4 regions of the Bradyrhizobium sp. CCBAU 11361 genome follow, and region 3 is predicted to be linked to each of the others. Evidence: predicted binding sites of a transcription regulator. Region 3 holds the regulator's gene; each other region holds the start of a gene.

The links. The regulator PhoB, encoded in region 3, activates phosphate uptake and scavenging genes when phosphate is short. The targets are predictions, from matches to a motif close to TGTCATNNANCTGTCAT.
Region 1: the regulator PhoB is predicted to act here: its motif matches at 2,509-2,525, upstream of ugpB (sn-glycerol-3-phosphate ABC transporter substrate-binding protein UgpB).
Region 2: the regulator PhoB is predicted to act here: its motif matches at 2,376-2,392, upstream of XI08_RS26075 (Orn/Lys/Arg decarboxylase N-terminal domain-containing protein).
Region 4: the regulator PhoB is predicted to act here: its motif matches at 2,258-2,274, upstream of phnC (phosphonate ABC transporter ATP-binding protein).

The regions. Positions count from the first base shown of each region.
Region 1 covers NZ_LBJZ01000179.1:57,330-61,500, reverse strand. The annotation lists gene ugpE (sn-glycerol-3-phosphate ABC transporter permease UgpE) at 1-208, opposite strand, end outside; gene ugpA (sn-glycerol-3-phosphate ABC transporter permease UgpA) at 208-1,089, opposite strand; gene ugpB (sn-glycerol-3-phosphate ABC transporter substrate-binding protein UgpB) at 1,139-2,455, opposite strand; gene XI08_RS22720 (CaiB/BaiF CoA transferase family protein) at 2,826-4,031, opposite strand.
Region 2 covers NZ_LBJZ01000184.1:135,158-139,328, forward strand. The annotation lists gene XI08_RS26075 (Orn/Lys/Arg decarboxylase N-terminal domain-containing protein) at 1-2,331, opposite strand, end outside; gene XI08_RS26080 (hypothetical protein) at 2,433-3,755, opposite strand; gene XI08_RS26085 (Lrp/AsnC family transcriptional regulator) at 3,993-4,171, opposite strand, start outside.
Region 3 covers NZ_LBJZ01000200.1:218,666-222,836, forward strand. The annotation lists gene XI08_RS44590 (aspartate aminotransferase family protein) at 1-884, opposite strand, end outside; gene XI08_RS44595 (GcrA family cell cycle regulator) at 1,340-1,849, shown strand; gene phoB (phosphate regulon transcriptional regulator PhoB) at 2,074-2,781, opposite strand; gene phoU (phosphate signaling complex protein PhoU) at 2,804-3,520, opposite strand; gene pstB (phosphate ABC transporter ATP-binding protein PstB) at 3,532-4,171, opposite strand, start outside.
Region 4 covers NZ_LBJZ01000196.1:152,104-156,274, reverse strand. The annotation lists gene XI08_RS37570 (DUF1045 domain-containing protein) at 1-343, opposite strand, end outside; gene XI08_RS37565 (alpha-D-ribose 1-methylphosphonate 5-triphosphate diphosphatase) at 362-1,555, opposite strand; gene XI08_RS37560 (chloramphenicol acetyltransferase) at 1,552-2,211, opposite strand; gene phnC (phosphonate ABC transporter ATP-binding protein) at 2,385-3,194, shown strand; gene phnD (phosphonate ABC transporter substrate-binding protein) at 3,259-4,171, shown strand, end outside.

The sequences.
Region 1 (4,171 bases), on a different contig from region 3:
TCGAGCCGCTCGTGCCGACGAAGATGGTCTGGTAGTAGACCTCGAAGAAATGCCCGCCCGGCAGCAGCGACATCTGCCCGTTCGCGATCAGCGCGTTGTCCTGGGTCGAGGCGACGATCGCGATGTAGACCGGGAACGCGACGATCGCGATCCCGATCCAGAGAATGAAATGGGCGACGTAGCGCCTGATGCCCTCGTCCTCGACCATCAGTAGGTCACCTTGCGTTCGACGAAGCGGAACTGGATTCCCGTCAGCACGATGACCATGACCATCAGGATCACCGACTGCGCCGCCGAGCTGCCGAGATTGCCGCCGAGCAGGCCGTCGGAATAGACCTTGTAGACCAGCGTGACCGTCGATGTTCCGGGACCGCCGCGGGTCATGGTGTCGATGATGCCGAAGGTGTCGAAGAAGGCGTAGACGATGTTGACGACCAGCAGGAAGAAGATCGTGGGCGACAGCAGCGGGAAGGTCACGGTCCAGAACCGCCGCATCGGACGGGCGCCGTCGATCGCGGCGGCCTCGAACACGCTTTTCGGGATGGCTTGCAGGCCGGCGAGGAAGAACAGGAAATTATAGGAGATCTGCTTCCAGGCGGCGGCGAGGATGATCAGCGCAGCCGCCTGGTTGCCGTCGAGCAGCGGATTCCAGTCGACGCCCAGGCCGCGCAGATAGCGCGACAGCACACCGAGCGAGGGATGCAGCATGAAGATCCAGAGCACGCCGACGACGGGTGGTGCCACCGCATAGGGCCAGATCAAGAGCGTCCGGTAGAGCATCGAGCCGCGCAGCGGCTTGTCGGCCATCACGGCGAGCAGCAGCGCGAACGACAGCGACGACACGGCGATCGCGAACGAGAAGAAGAAGGTCCGGACGATCGCCTCGAAATAGGCGGGGTCTTTGAACAGCTCGATGTAATTCTCGAACCAGACAAAGGTGCTCGACAGACCAAAGGCATCCTGGAGGAGGAAGGACTGGATCACCGCCTGCAGGGCGGGCCAGTAGAAGAATATCAGGACGATCGCGAGCTGCGGCGCAACCAGCGCGTAAGGCAATAGCTTTGACTGGAAAATGGCTTGCTTTTGCATGATGTCATGGGAAGCGGCAGGCCGGGTCGCGGCCTGCCGCTTCGATGCCTTACTTCACTGCGGTCTTTTCGAACTGGCGCAGCATCGTGTTGCCGCGCTCGACGGCGGCGTCGAGCGCCTGCTTGGCGGTCTTCTTGCCGGCGAGCGCCTGCTCGATCTCTTCCGACCAGACGTCACGGAGCTGAACCATGTTGCCGAGACGCAAGCCGCGCGAATTCTCGGTCGGCTCCTTGTTGGTCAGCTCAAGCAACGGGGTCTCCAGATAGGGCTGATCCTTGTAGAAACCTTCTTCCTTCGCCTTGGCGTAGGCCGCCTTGGTGATCGGCAGATAGCCCGAGGCCTTGTGGATGTAGACCTGGCGATCGGTGTCGGAGAGGAAGGTCAGGAACTTCGCGACGCCCTTGTATTCCTCGGCCGACTTGCCGCCCATGACCCAGAGCGAGGCGCCGCCGATGATCGAGTTCTGCGGCGCGCCCTTGGCGTCCGGATAGTACGGCATCGGCACCGCGGTGAAGGCGAACTTGGCCTGCGCCTTGACGTTGCCGAAGAACGCCGACGAGGTCAGGTAGATCGGGCATTCGCCGGATGTGAAGCGGCCTTCGCCGGTGTTGGTGCGGCCGGCATAGTCGTAAGTCTTGGTCTTCTGGAGCTCGACCAGGGTTTCGAGATGCTTGACCTGGAGCGGGCCGTTGAACTCCAGCACGGTGTCGAAACCGTCGAGGCCGTTGGCCTTGCTGGCGAGCGGCACGTTGTGCCAGGCGGAGAGCTGCTCGAGATTGACCCAGGTGACCCAGGAGCCGGAGAAGCCGCAGGTGTCATGACCCGCAGCCTTCAGCTTCTTGGCGGCCTCGAACGTTTCGGGCCAGGTCTTGGGGATCTCGACGTTCGCCTTCTTGAGCTCGTCGAGGTTGACCCACATCACGGTCGAGGACGAGTTGAAGGGGAACGACAGCATCTCGCCCTTCGACGTCGAATAGTAGCCGGTAATGGCGGGCAGGTAGATCTTGGGATCGAACTTCTCGCCGGCCTCGGCCATCAGCTTGTAGACCGGCTTCACCGCGCCGGTCGCGGCCATCATGGTCGCGGTGCCGACTTCGAACACCTGCATGATGTGCGGGGCATTGCCGGCGCGGAACGCGGCGATTCCCGCGTTCATCGTATCAGGGTAGTTGCCCTTGTAGGTCGGGATGACCTTGTAGTCGCTCTGCGACGCGTTGAAGTCGGTGGCAAGCTTGACGATGACGTCGTTGTTGGCGCCGGTCATCGCGTGCCACCACTGGATTTCGGTCACGGCCAAGGCCGGAGAGGCCGACATGCCGACCGTGATTGCAAATGCGGCAGCCGCCCCAAAGTGTCGAAGAGCCATCAAGAAAACCTCCCTTGCCCGTCAATAAGAAGCGCTTGCGCTAGCAGCGCCATATGACGTTCACATGACTGTGTATGCGGCCGAAACGAAAGCGGCAAGCGCGGGAAAAGGGAAGCCGTCAAATAGGCGAAGACGCCGCGGGCAGCCTCCTCCATTCGCGCTGCACATGCGTGCTCGCGCCGCAGTGCGGCATTGGCGTGTGGCTGACGATCAGGCCGCGGGTTCGAATACCTCTCCCGCTGCGGGAGAGGTCGCGCCAAAGGCGCGGGTGAGGGTTCGCTCCTCTGGGGATTGTCCCATGTAGAGACTCCCTCTCCCGCAAGCGGGAGAGGGAGTGCACCTGCCCTCACACTCGATCTTCGTCTTTATCTCAGCGCTTGCGCTCGGGGCCGCAGACCGTGCCCTTCTCGACCATCGCGTCGATCTCGGCCTTGGAATACCCGAACTCGCCCAGCACCTCCGCCGAGTGCTGGCTGAATTTCGGCGGCAGCCGGCGCAGGCTCGGCTTGCTGCGGTCGAGCCGGATCGGCGAGGCCACGCCCTTGTACCAATCCTTCTCGATGACATCGCCGCGGGCGATCGTGTGCGGGTTGGTCAGCGCCTGGTCGATCTTCTGCACCGGGCCTGCGGGCAGGCCCGCCGCGAGCAGGCGATTGCAGAGCGGCTCGGCCTCGTGCTGGCTGAACACGGCGGCCAGCTCGGCGCGCAGCGCCTCGCGATTGGCGATGCGGTCCTTGTTGCGGGCAAAGCGCGGATCGGTGCCGAGCTCGGGCTTGCCGATCTCCTTGGCGAGCTTTCTGAAGGTGCCGTCATTGCCGACGCCGATGAAGATGTTGTCGGTCTTCGTCGGGAAGATCGCGTAGGGCACGAGGTTGGGATGCTCGTTGCCGGTCAGGCCGGGTGGCTTGCCATGCATGAAATAGTTCGCGGTGTGCGGATGCATGATGGCAAGGCCGGTCTCGTACAGCGTGGTCTCCAGGAACTGGCCCTTGCCCGAGCGCTGCCGCTCCGACAGCGCCATCAGGATGCCGATCGCGGCATAGAGGCCGGTCGTGATGTCGACCAGCGGCACGCCGATCCGCATCGGGCCGCTCTCGGGCGAGCCGGTCGCCGCGATCATGCCGGTCATGGCCTGGATGATGGCGTCATAGCCGGGATTGCCGCCGCGCGGGCCGTCGGCGCCGAAGCCGCAGATCCGGCAATGCACGAGGCGCGGGAATTTCTTGCTGAGGACGTCGTTGCCGATGCCCCATTTCTCCAGCGTGCCCGGCTTGAAATTCTCGATCAGGACGTCGGCGGTCTCCAGCATCTTGAGCAGCACGACGCGGCCGCCCTCGGAGGCGAGGTCGAGGCCGATCGAGCGCTTGTTGCGGTTGATGCCGATGAAATAGGCCGCGTCTTCGTCGTGGAAGGGAGGGCCCCAGTCGCGCACCTCGTCGCCGGCGGGCGGCTCGACCTTGATCACGTCGGCGCCATGGTCGGCGAGGATCTGGGTGCAGTAGGGACCGCCGAGCACGCGCGTGAGATCGATGACGCGCAGTCCGCTCATTGCACCCATGACGGCTTCAGAACTCATGCCTTCGCTTCCCTGTGTCGATCGTTGGTCACAGGCCTAGCGAGGTTTTTTTGCGCCAGCAATGGCTTGTTGCGTAGGGCCGCATGCACCGCCGCGCGTCAATCCCGCGGCATGGCAATACAGGAGCTGGCAAAACAGGA
Region 2 (4,171 bases), on a different contig from region 3:
CCCGATGCGGCCATTCGCATCGACCTTCTTGTAGACGCCCTGGATTTCGACGTCGAAGCCCGGGAATGTGTTGAAGCAGGTCTCGAACATCTTGAGATAATCCACCATGGGCTTGGCCCGTTCCGTTAGCCGCTCGCCGGGCACGATGGTGGCGATGCCGGGCGGATAGACCACGAAGGGCGTGGTGGCGATGCGGCCCGCGATCGCCTCGATCGGCAGATAGTCGACATCGTTGCGGAACAAATAGCGCGCGGCATCGCGGGGCGACATCGCGATCTCAGGCATGTGCTCGGGCATGAACTGCCGCGCCTGGAGCGCGCTGACATCGGCGGCGCGGAAGAAGCGGTGCATCTCGCCGCAGAGGTCGCGCAGCCGCACGCCGGCATAGCGTGCCTGCCGTCGCTGATGGAATTCCGGGATCGCGTCCGCCAGCAGCGCATTGTCGTCGTGCAGCCTCTTGAAGGCGACGAGGCCGGAGATCAGCGTGCCGGCCTTGCTCGCCTCGACGCCGGGAGTGAGCAGGAAGAGCAGCGAGTTGAGGTCGTTCTTCTCGGGCACGATGCGGTTTTCGCGCAGATATTGCGCGACCACAGGGGCGGGGATGCCGTGCTCGGCATAGGCGCCGGTGGCACGGTCGAAGCCGGGCGTGAGCAGCGTCAGCTTGTTCGGATCGGTCATGGCAAAGCCTTCCGCGAGATCGGGAAAGCCGTGCCAGCTGGTATCCGGAGAGAGCTGCCATAAGGCGGGATTGGTGGCGAGCTCGTCGGTCGAGAGCGTTTCCCAGGCGACATTGTGGGCGGCGCCGGGACGGCTGACGTCGGGGATGGCGACGCGATCCGGCACGAAGGGCTCGAAGAACCAGCGGCGATCGGGATTCTGTTCCTTCTCCTCGAACTCCCGGCGCATTGCGCGGATCTTCTTGCGCAGCTCGATGCCGAGCCGGATCGTGTCATCCCACAGCACCTCGCCGGAACGTCCCTTCATCATCTGCGCGCCGACGTCGAGCGAGGCGAACAGCGGGTAGAACGGCGAGGTCGAGGCGTGCTGCATGAAGCTTTCGTTGAAGCGGCGGTGCTCGACCCGCCGCTTCTGGCCGCGGATGTGACGGTCCTTGATGTGGATCTGGGAGGCCTGCGAAAAACTCGCGAGCTGCTTGTGGGTCGACTGCGTCGCGATGATGCCCGGCGCCTCGGGGGGAAGGTTGGCGAGGCCCATCGCGAAGCGACCGGCATAGAGCGGATGGAACTTCATGAAGCCGGCCCAGGCCTCGTCGAACAGGATGTACTCGCAGAGATGGCCGATGCGCTTCAGGATCATCTCGGCGCTGTGGATCGTGCCGTCATAGGTGCACTGTTCGACCACGGCGACGCGGAACGGCCGTTCCTTGCGCCAGGCGTCGCGATCCCCAACCAGCGGATGGTTGCGGATCGCCTCGCGCAGGGCCTTCTCGTCGAGCACGTCCCAGCGCATCGGGCCGATCAGGCCCCAGGCGTTGCGAATGGTCGGAACGTAGACCGGGATGCCGCCATTGATCATCAGCGCGCCGTGATGGGCGGCCTTGTGGTTGTTGCGGTCGAACAGCACGAGATCGCCGTCGGTGACCAGCGCGCCGAGCGCGACCTTGTTCGAGGTCGAGGTGCCGTTGAGCACGAAATAGGTCTTCTCCGCGCCGAAGATCTGCGCGGCCTCCTTCTGCGCCTTCAGCGCCGGGCCCTCATGGGTGAGGAGGTCGCCGAGATCGAGCACGGAATTGTCGAGGTCGTCGCGGAACACGGATTCGCCGAGATGCTCGACGAAGACCCGGCCGATCGGGCTTCGATTGTAGAACACGCCGCCATTGTGGCCCGGACAGGTCCAGAGTTGGTTGCCTTCCTCGGCATAGTCCACCAGTGCGCCGAAGAACGGCGTCTTCAGCGTCTCGGCATATTGCTTGAGCCGGCTGATCAGGTTCTTGGCGATGAAGGTCGGCGTCTCCTCGGACAGGAAGACATAGCCGTCGATGAAGTCGAGCACCTCGACCGGCAAATCCTCGAAGCGCTTGCGCCGGATCAGGAGGATGATCGGGAAGTCGAGGCCGCGGCGCCGCATCAAATTGATCAGTGCCGAGGTCTTGCCCTCCAGGCCCTTCTTGCCCCAGTCCACCACCATGCAGCCGATCGCGGCGTCGGTCTGCACCGCCATCTCCGCGTCCTCCAGCTTGCGGGCCCGGACCACCTCGAAGCCGGAGCGCTGGATCTCCTCGATGATCTGGTTGAAGCGGACGCCTTCGAGGTCGTCGGCGTCGAACACGGGTGCGGCGAACAGGAAGTTGAAGCGCTTGAAATAGTCCATTGTCTGTCCCGAATGTACTGGTGACACAGCTCTCGGCACATTCGATGACAGTTGGATGACAGCGGCTGCGGTCCGCGTTTTCGCCTCTCCCCGCGGTCTCTTCAAGCGGCAAGTAAATAGATGGCCCAGAAAGCGATCGCGCCGACGGCGAATGTCGTCGGAGAGAATGCAACTGAATCGGGCTGCTCCGGGTCTTTCGCTTTGCGGTGCGTGTAAAGAGCGAGCTGCAGCAGAATCCAGCCATTCCCAATGACCGCCGGACCCATCAACGGCGCTGCAATGCCGTAATAGCTCAGATAGGCAATCACGCCATTGATCTGCGCGGCGATGGCGACTACGGAGAAGCGCGGCTTAAGGCAGGCCAGTATGATCGCCATGACTTCAAACGCGTAGAAATATCGGTCGTGCATTTTCGGCAGCACGAATGGCATCAAGAGCAGAGACAGGGCTGCGGCCGCGACTAGGTGTTCGACCTTGCACAGGTCTTTCGCCCGCGCGGCAACGATTGAGAATACGAGCCCTGCCGCCGCTGAGATGGCCATTCCGGCGGCTACACCGGGTCCATAGAACCGGTTTGGCACGAGCAACCACATGTTTGCTGCGTTCATTGACAGCCGGTCAAAGGTTTCAGCCTGATTGAAATAGACTGTCAGGATGTCGGAGAGAGGTTGGCCAAGCAGCCACGCAGGAGCCGCGATGGCGAGATAAACAATCGGAATCGTTGCAAGCCAAAGCCAATGGATCGTTCGCCTCAGCACGAGCGCGAAGATCAAGGGTGCAAGGAATATTGCTTGGGCCTTCACAGAAAATGCGACGGTGAATGAAACAACACCGGCCCGAGGTCGGTCTCGGGAAATGCAATATACCGACAGCAAAATGAAGAACGTCCAGATCGCGTCGGCCTGCCCCCAGACCGCACCGTTGAACAGAACAGTCGGTGCCAGCCAGACGGCCGCAAAGGCAACGGAAGGACTGTAGATGCGTTCTTTGTCGGACGCGACCAGGCGTGCTGCCATCAGCGCGCAGCCGAATTCGAAGATGAAAGAAATTCCCTTGATCAGGTGCCATGGTTCGAACAGCCCGTGGAATGCGGTCGCCGCAACCAAAAGGTAGCTGTAAAACGGGGTGTAATTCGTGAATGTGTGTCCGAGACTGGCAAGACCGTGGCTCTGCGCGAATTCATACCAGGGCAGCAGGAATTTGGTCGTATCGTCGGTCACCTGATCGAGGGCTACATATCGGCAGGCGAGACCTGCAATAAAGCTCGCTGTGACGATCGTGCGGGCTAGCCATGCGACTGCTATGTGGCTACGTGTCTGCCGGCCATAGGCGCCAAGGAGGAACCTCCGATCCATCAGGCTTAAGAACGTGGTCGGCGTTTCGTTTGGAGAAAGCTGCGTCTTGGAATGAAGAATTCCTCCCATATCTATGCCACAATTCGTGCCCCTGCGCGCCGGTGGGAGCCCTTCCAGCAAAACGATCTTAAGTTGCAATGATAAGCGAATAGCTCTGAGCTACCCTAAGCTCATTGAGTAAAGTGCAACTTAGGGTAAAGCCAAACTTAACGTGCAGACCGGATCGGGCACCAGTCAGCTTGGTGCCCGATGCAGCCCGACTGCGGCGCGGGATGGCCTTCGCGGCGCTCGCAGGAGAGGGAATCGCTACCGCTTGGCCTCGCTGAACACCACCGTCGGCACGGCGCGGTTGACGACTTCGCGCAGCGCGAAGCTCGATTGCACCCGCGCGACGCGCGGCAGGCGGGACAGTTCGGTGCGGTGGATGCGCTCGAAATCCTGGATGTCGCGGGCGAGCACGATCAGGATGTAGTCGTCGGTGCCCG
Region 3 (4,171 bases):
AGCATGACGTCGAGCACGGCGTTCGCCGCCGCGACCGCGAGCGGATTGCCGCCGAAGGTCGAGCCGTGCGAGCCGGGACCCATGCCGGCCGCCGCATCCGCGGTCGCCAGGATCGCGCCGATCGGGAAGCCGCCGCCGAGCGCCTTGGCCAGCGACATCACGTCAGGTGTGACGCCGGTGCGGCGATGCGCGAAGAGATCGCCGGTGCGGCCCATGCCGGTCTGCACCTCGTCGAAGGCGAGCAGCAAGCCCTTCTCATCGCAGAGTTGGCGCAATGCCTTGAGGAACGCAGGCGTTGCGGAACGTACGCCGCCCTCGCCCTGGATCGGCTCGATCAGGATGCCGGCGGTCTGCGGACCGATCGCTTTCTTGACGGCCTCGATGTCGCCATGCGGCACCTGATCGAAGCCATCCATCGGCGGACCAAAACCTTCGAGATATTTTGCGGATCCCGTTGCAGCCAGCGTCGCCAGCGTGCGGCCGTGGAAGGCGCCTTCGAAGGTGATGATGCGGTAGCGATCCGGATGCCCCTTGGAGAAGTGGTGATGGCGGACCAGCTTGATCACACCTTCCAGCGCCTCGGCGCCGGAATTGCAGAAGAACACGAAGTCCCCAAAGCTCTCATTGCACAGGCGCGTAGCGAGCTTCTCGCCATCCGGGCTCTGAAAAAGGTTCGACATGTGCCAGAGTTTCGTCGCCTGCTCCTGCAGCGCCTTGACCAGCGCAGGATGGGCGTGGCCGAGCGCGTTCACCGCGACGCCGGACGTAAAATCGAGATAGCGATCGCCATTGGTCGCAATCAGCCAGCAGCCTTCGCCGCGCTCGAAACCGAGGTCGGACCTGGCGAAAACGGGAAGCAAATGCGGCGCTGCGCTGCTAGTCATGACGGTCACTTGATGTTGCGGACGGTGTGAGCGTGCATTGCGCAACGCACCATTGACCGGCCCGGAAAACGAAACGTGCCGCCTTTTAAGGGCGGCACGTGACACTATCTTATGCTTGGTGAAACCGGTGTCAATGCCGCCCGAAAGCCTCGCGAAACGCTGAATCCGTAGTCTTGCGGTGCCAAATTTGCCGGATTTTGGCCACGGAACATGTGGAAGCGAGTCGGCTGACTCTTGCGCGTGAGTCACGCCATATTGTAGCGTTTGGCTTGTCAGATACGACATCTCGTGCAGCAGTTCTGATCCTCTAAGTCCTCATGTACCGGCGTAAACGTTCGGGCGCATCTGGTGTGCCCGGCGAGCCTTAAGGGATTCTGACGGCACGGGTTTTTCGAGGCTTAGGCATTCGCCGCGAGGCGCCAGGATGGCAGCCGCACGGCGAGGGAAAGGGTGCAATGACGGTTTTGACCTGGTCCGACGATCGCGTCGAGCAGTTGAAAAAGCTCTGGGAGGCCGGATTATCGGCCAGCCAGATCGCAGCCGAGCTCGGCAATGTGACCCGTAATGCCGTGATCGGCAAGGTGCACAGGCTCGGCCTGTCCGGCCGCGCCAAGAGCCCGTCATCGGCGGCTCCGCGGCCGCGCAAGGCGCGCCCCGCGCAGCACATGATGCGGGTGAGCCGCCCCATTGCGCGCGGCAACACCGCGCTGGCGCAGGCCTTCGAGGTCGAGGTGGAGGCCGAACCGGTCACCTACGACAACGTGGTGCCGATGAGCCAGCGGCTGTCGCTGCTGGAGCTGAACGAGGCGACCTGCCACTGGCCGGTCGGCGATCCCTCGAGCGCGGATTTCTTCTTCTGCGGCGGCAAGGCGCTGTCGGGCCTGCCCTACTGCGCCCAGCACTCGCGCGTGGCGTATCAGCCGGCCGCGGATCGCCGGCGCGCACCGGCCAAGCCCTCGCGGTGAGTTTAAGCCCGCGCTGCTAGTGTCGCGCGATGACGGCTCAAAATACTCCGTGCCGTCCCGGCGAAGGCCGGGACCCATACCGCGAGGTCTATCGACTCGTCCGCGGTGCCAATTCCGAACAACTCGTCTTCGCCAAACCACTTCCTGTGGTTATGGGTCCCGGCCTTCGCCGGGACGACCACTGAGTTTGCGGTCGCACTCAGCCCTAAAACATCCGCACAGGCTTACGTCTGCTCCGCCTTCGCAAAGCGATCATCCAGCGCGTAGCCGGCGCCGCGGACGGTGCGGATCGGGTCCTGCTCGCGGCCGAGATTGAGCAGCTTGCGCAGGCGGCCGATATGGACGTCGACGGTTCGCTCGTCGATGTAGATGTCGCGGCCCCAGACGCTGTCGAGCAGCTGCTCGCGCGAGAACACGCGGCCGGGATGCTCCAGGAAGAACTCCAGCAGGCGATATTCGGTCGGGCCGAGGTCGATCGGCCGGCCCGAGCGCGCCACGCGGCGCTTGTCGCGATCGAGCTCGATGTCGCCATAGGCGAGCACGGTGGCGAGCCGCTCGGGGCTGGCGCGCCGCAGCAGGCCCTTCACGCGCGCCAGCAGCTCCGGCACCGAGAACGGCTTGACGATGTAATCGTCCGCGCCGGTCGCAAGACCCCGCACCCGCTCGCTCTCCTCACCGCGCGCGGTGAGCATGATGATCGGCAGCTGCTTGGTCTCGGGCCGGGTCCGTAGCCGCCGGCACAGCTCGATGCCCGACAGTCCCGGCAGCATCCAGTCGAGCACGATCAGATCGGGGATATGTTCCTTGAGGCGGGTGTCGGCGTCGTCGCCGCGCATCACCGTCTCGACGTCATAGCCGTCGCCTTCGAGGTTGTAGCGGAGAAGCTCGGTGAGAGCTTCCTCGTCCTCAACCACCATAATGCGTGCGCCCATGGTGTCGTCGCTCCTTGCGTCTTCAGGTATTCGGGACCGTCGTGGCGAAGGTCGTCATGTCGCCCTTCGGCCGCTTGTCGGTGATCGCCTGGCCCTCGATCATGTAGAACACGGTCTCGGCGATGTTGGTGGCGTGGTCGCCGATCCGCTCGATGTTCTTGGCGCAGAACATCAGATGGATGCAGAACGAGATGTTGCGCGGATCCTCCATCATGTAGGTGAGGAGCTCGCGGAACAACGAGGTGCAGATGGCGTCGACTTCCTCGTCGCCCTTCCACACCGCCATCGCCGCCGGCAGATCGTGCGCGGCATAGGCGTCCAGCACCGACTTGACCTGCTGCTGCACGAGGTCGGTCATGTGCTCGAGGCCGCGGAACAGCTTGAGCGGATGGAAATCCGTCTCCAGCGCCGCGACGCGCTTGCCCATGTTCTTGGCGAGGTCGCCGATGCGCTCGAGATCGGTCGCAACGCGCATGGCGCCGACGATCTCGCGCAGATCGACCGCCATCGGCTGGCGGCGGGCGATGGTGAGCACGGCGCGCTCCTCGATGCGCTTCTGCAGCGCGTCGAGCTCGGTGTCGGTGGCGACCACGCGCTGGCCGAGCGCGACGTCACGGCGGATCAGCGCGTCGACGGAATCGACGATCATGCGCTCGGCAATCCCGCCCATCTCGGCGACGAGCCGGGTGAGCTCCTGGAGGTCGGTGTCGAAGGCCTTTGCGGTATGTTCAGAACCCATGTCCCGTCTCCTCAGCCGAACCGGCCGGTGATGTAATCCTGCGTGCGCCGGTCGCTCGGCGACGTGAAGATCTTGCTGGTGTCGTCGAACTCGATCAGCTCGCCGAGATACATGAAGGCGGTCTTGTCGGAGACGCGCGCCGCCTGCTGCATGTTGTGGGTGACGATCGCGATCGTGTAGTTCTCGGACAGTTCCTGGATCAGCTCCTCGACCTTGGCGGTCGAGATCGGGTCGAGCGCCGAGCAGGGCTCGTCGAACAGGATCACCTCGGGCCGCACCGCGACGGTGCGGGCGATGCAGAGGCGCTGCTGCTGGCCGCCGGAGAGCGACAGGCCGGAGGCGTTGAGCTTGTCCTTGACCTCGTTCCATAGCGCGCCGCCGCGCAGCGCCTTCTCGACGCGGTCGTCCATCTCGGACTTCGAGATCTTCTCGTAGAGGCGGATGCCGAAGGCGATGTTCTCGTAGATCGTCATCGGGAACGGCGTCGGCTTCTGGAACACCATGCCGACGCGGGCGCGCAGCAGATTGAGGTCGAGCTTGCCGTCGAGGATGTTGGTCTGGTCGAGCATGAGCTGGCCGGTGGCGCGCTGGCCCGGGTAGAGGTCGTACATCCGGTTGAAGATGCGCAGCAGGGTCGACTTGCCGCAGCCC
Region 4 (4,171 bases), on a different contig from region 3:
CCGGCTCGGCCGGGATGACGGCGATGAAGCCGCTGATGGTGTCGACGATCGGGCGGATCGCCGGGATCGGCCGTGCCTTTTCGGCGAATGTCGCGCAGGCTGCCATAAGCTCAGCCTCGGTGCTGCCGGGCGCGAGCGCCATCGGCGCCTTTAGCGTGGCGTGAAAGCCGTATTTGCGGGGATCGGCGGAGACGTCACGCCAGTCCGGTGCAACGTGCAGCGCCTCGCGCGGGAACGGCACCTCGTTGCCGGTGTAGGCGTCATAGCCGAGCAGCGCGGCACCGAAGTGGGAGAGCGCACTGTCGGCGCCGGCGGCAAAATAGATCGCGTAACGGGGAATCATTGCCCGAGCATAACCGGTTTATGCCGCAACAACAGCCTCGCGCGGCGCCGCCGCCGCGCAGAGCAGTCGTGTCGCATCGGTGAGATGCACGAGCTTTCCGCCCGATATCACCGCGACCAGCCGCGGCCGCAGCGGCACGGTGTCGTCGACCAGCAGGATGTCGGCGCGACGTCCTACGGCGAGGATGCCGCGGTCGGCAAGGCCGGTGGCGCGCGCCGGCCCGGCGGAGACCAGGCTCCAGGCCTCCGTCAGCGGCAACACGCCATCGGCGGCGAGGCGGAACGCGGCGAGCAGCTGCGCGGGATAGTAATAGTCCGACGCCAGCACCGAGCAGAGCCCCTTTCCGATCATGTCGGATGCCCTGGTCCAGCCGGTGTGGCTGCCGCCGCGCACGACGTTCGGTGCGCCATAGACGATGGCATCGCCGTGGCTCGCCGCCGCCCGCGCCGTCTCTTCGTTGATCGGAAACTCGGCGATCATCGCGCCCAGCTCGCGAAACTCCTGGCGCATCGCGGGCGTCGCATCGTCATGCGAGAGCATCCGCACGTCGGCCGCACGGGCAGCCGCCGCGAGCCGCGACACGGAGGCCGGAACTTCGGCGGCGCGCGAGATCACGCGGTCGACCAGCCTGTCAAAATCCTCGCTGGACAAGCCGGTGCGCTCCACCATGCGGTTGCGCTTGCGCGGATTGGAGATGTCGGCAACGACCCCGTCCATGTGGTCGTTGAAGGCAAACAGGTCGACGCGGCCCTCGCTGAGCCACTGGCTGATCTCAGCCTCTGCATCGAGATTGTAGGTCTCGTGCCGCAGATGGAAGCGAGTGTCGGCAGCAAATTGCGGCCGCTGCCGCTCGATCGCCTCCATCAGGCCGCGCGCATTGTCGGTGCTGCGCAGGCCCGGCTCCCACGAGCAGGTCGTGGCGTGAAACACGGTGGTGATGCCGTTGCTGATCGCCTGGCGGTCACTATCGGCGAGCGCGACGTCGATCGGGAAGTCCACGCCGGCGCGCGGCATCATCTGCCGCTCGAAGGCATCGCCATGCAGATCGACGATTCCCGGCAGCACCAGCAGATTGCGCGCATCGATCGCGAGCCGAGCCCGGCCACGGGCGGCATCGACCTGTGCGATGTCCGTTCCGGACACGCTGAGTGAAGCCTCGACCAACTCGGTGCCGATCAGGGCCCGGCCGCCCTCGAGGTAAATGTCTGTCACGCGACCGCGCTTCGTTTGCTGGCAGGGGAGTGTGCCCGTGCTTCATACGTGGAGAGAAAATCTTCAATCCCGAGCTTACGGAAATCGGGCAGCGCTTCACGCAATTTGTCGTGATCCCAGTCCCACCAGGCCAGCCTGGCGAGCCGTCCGGCGATCTCTTCCGAGAAGCGGCGCCGGACGATCCGCGCGGGATTGCCGGCGACGATGGTGTAGGCCGGCACGTCCTTGGTGACGATAGCGCCGGCCGCGATCACCGCGCCGGTGCCGATGTTGCGGCCCGGCAGCACGATCGCGCCATGGCCGATCCAGACGTCGTGGCCGACATGGACGTGATGCTGGCGCCGCCAGTCGAAGAAATCCGTGTCGTCGCTCTCGCCCTCGAAATAGGCGCTGGAACGATAGGTGAAGTGCGCCTGCGTCGCGCGATGCATCGGATGGTTGCCGGGATTGATGCGTGTCATCGCCGCGATCGAGCAGAATTTCCCGATGGTGGTGTAGGTGATCTGCGAATCGTTCACGACATAGGAGTAACCGCCCATGCTGACTTCATGCAGGATCGTGCGCGCGCCGACCTCGGTATAGGCACCGAGGCTGGTCTCGTGCAGCTTGGCCGAGGGATCGATGGTCGGTTGGACTGAAAGGGCTTTGCCGGCCATGTCGTATCCGAAGCGTGTGGGCGGGCGTTCCTCTTCGAGCGGCTCGATGACAATGTCATGACGCGGCGATGACAGGGGATGACGTGTGTTGGATCGCCGCACTGCAACGTGCATGTCACACAAGTGTCAAGCGTCGGCGTTAGCGGTGGGTCCCAGCTACTCTGGAGCCCTGCATGCTGGTGGTTGAAGGTCTGACGTGCCGCTTTGGCGCAAAAGCCGCGGTGGACGACGCTTCGTTTCAAATTTCCCCCGGCGGATTCGTCGGGGTGATCGGACGATCCGGCGCCGGCAAGTCGACCTTGCTCCGGACCATCAACCGCCTGGTGACGCCGACGCAGGGACGCATCCTGTTCGACGGCATCGACGTCACCGCGCTGCGCGGCAAGGAGCTGCGGCAGTGGCGAGCGCGCTCGGCGATGATCTTCCAGCAATTCAACCTCGTCGGCCGGCTCGATGTTCTCACCAACGTCCTGATGGGGCGTCTCGCGACGATGCCCGCCTGGCGCTCGCTGTCGCAGACCTGGCCCGAGCACGACAAGGCGCTCGCCATGTCCGCGCTCGAACAGTTCGACATCGCCGCGCTCGCCGCCCAGCGCGCCGACCAGCTCTCCGGCGGCCAGCAGCAGCGCGTCGCGATCGCCCGCGCGCTGGTGCAGCAGCCCGACATCATCCTCGCCGACGAGCCGATCGCCTCGCTCGACCCGCGCAACACCAAGATCGTGATGGATGCGCTGCTGCGCATCAACAAGCATTTCGGCATCACCGTGCTCTGCAACCTGCACTCCCTCGACCTGGCGCGCAGCTATTGCGACCGCCTGATCGGCATGGCGCAGGGCCGCGTGGTGTTCGACGGCGCGCCGTCTGCGCTGACCGATCACGTCGCGCGCGAACTTTACGACCTCGAAGCCACCGACGTCATGGGCGGCACGCCGGTGCCGGCGCCCGAAGGCATTCCGGCGCTCGGAACGGCGGCCGCCGCCTGAGCCGCATCGCTCCTGTAGTTGCCAGTTCTTGCGTCAACCGACCCCAACCGATGAAGAGGGTATCATGATCACTCGCAGATTAGTTCTTGCCGGCGCCGCTGCGCTCGCGTTCACGACTTCAGCCTCCGCCGACGACTGGAAAGCCAAATATCCCGAGCTGACCTTCGCGGTCATTCCGGCGGAAAACGCCTCGGGCGTTACCGAGCGCTGGGCGCCGTTCATGAGCTATCTCTCCAAGGAATTGGGCGTGAAGGTCACGCTGCGCATCGCCAACGACTATGCTGCCGTGATCGAAGGCCAGCGTGCCGGCAATATCCATATCGCCAGCTACGGCTCGGCCTCGTTCGCCCGCGCCCGCCTGACCGGCGTCAAGACCGACGCCTTTGCCAACGACATCAACTCGGACGGCTCGACCGGCTACTATTCGGTGTTCTTCGTCAAGGCGAACAGCCCCTACAAGAGCATTGATCAGCTCAAGGGCAAGAACCTCGGCCTGGTCGACCCCAATTCGACGTCCGGCAATAACGTGCCGCGCTTCGAGCTCGACAAGATGGGCATCGCGGACGCCGACACCTATTTCAGCAAGGTCGTCTTCACCGGCAGCCACGAAAACGCGATCCTGGCGCTGGCGCAGGGCACGGTCGACGTTGCGGCCAACCAGTGGACCAGCGACGACGATTCGACGCTGGCGCAGATGCTGACCAAGGGCATGCTGAAGAATGCCGACGGCTCGCCGATGAAGAAGGACGATTTCCGCATCATCCACAAGTCGGCGCCGATCATCAACGGCCCCTATGCCTACAACTCCGATCTGCCGGAAGAGGCGAAGGCGGCGATCGCAAAGGCGTTCTTCGATGCGCCGGCCAAGGACAAGGCGGCCTTCGACCGCCTCCAGGACGGCCAGAAGAAGGGTTTTCATCCCGCCACCACCAAGGACTGGGATGGCACGATCGAGCTGATCAAGTTCGTCGATGCAC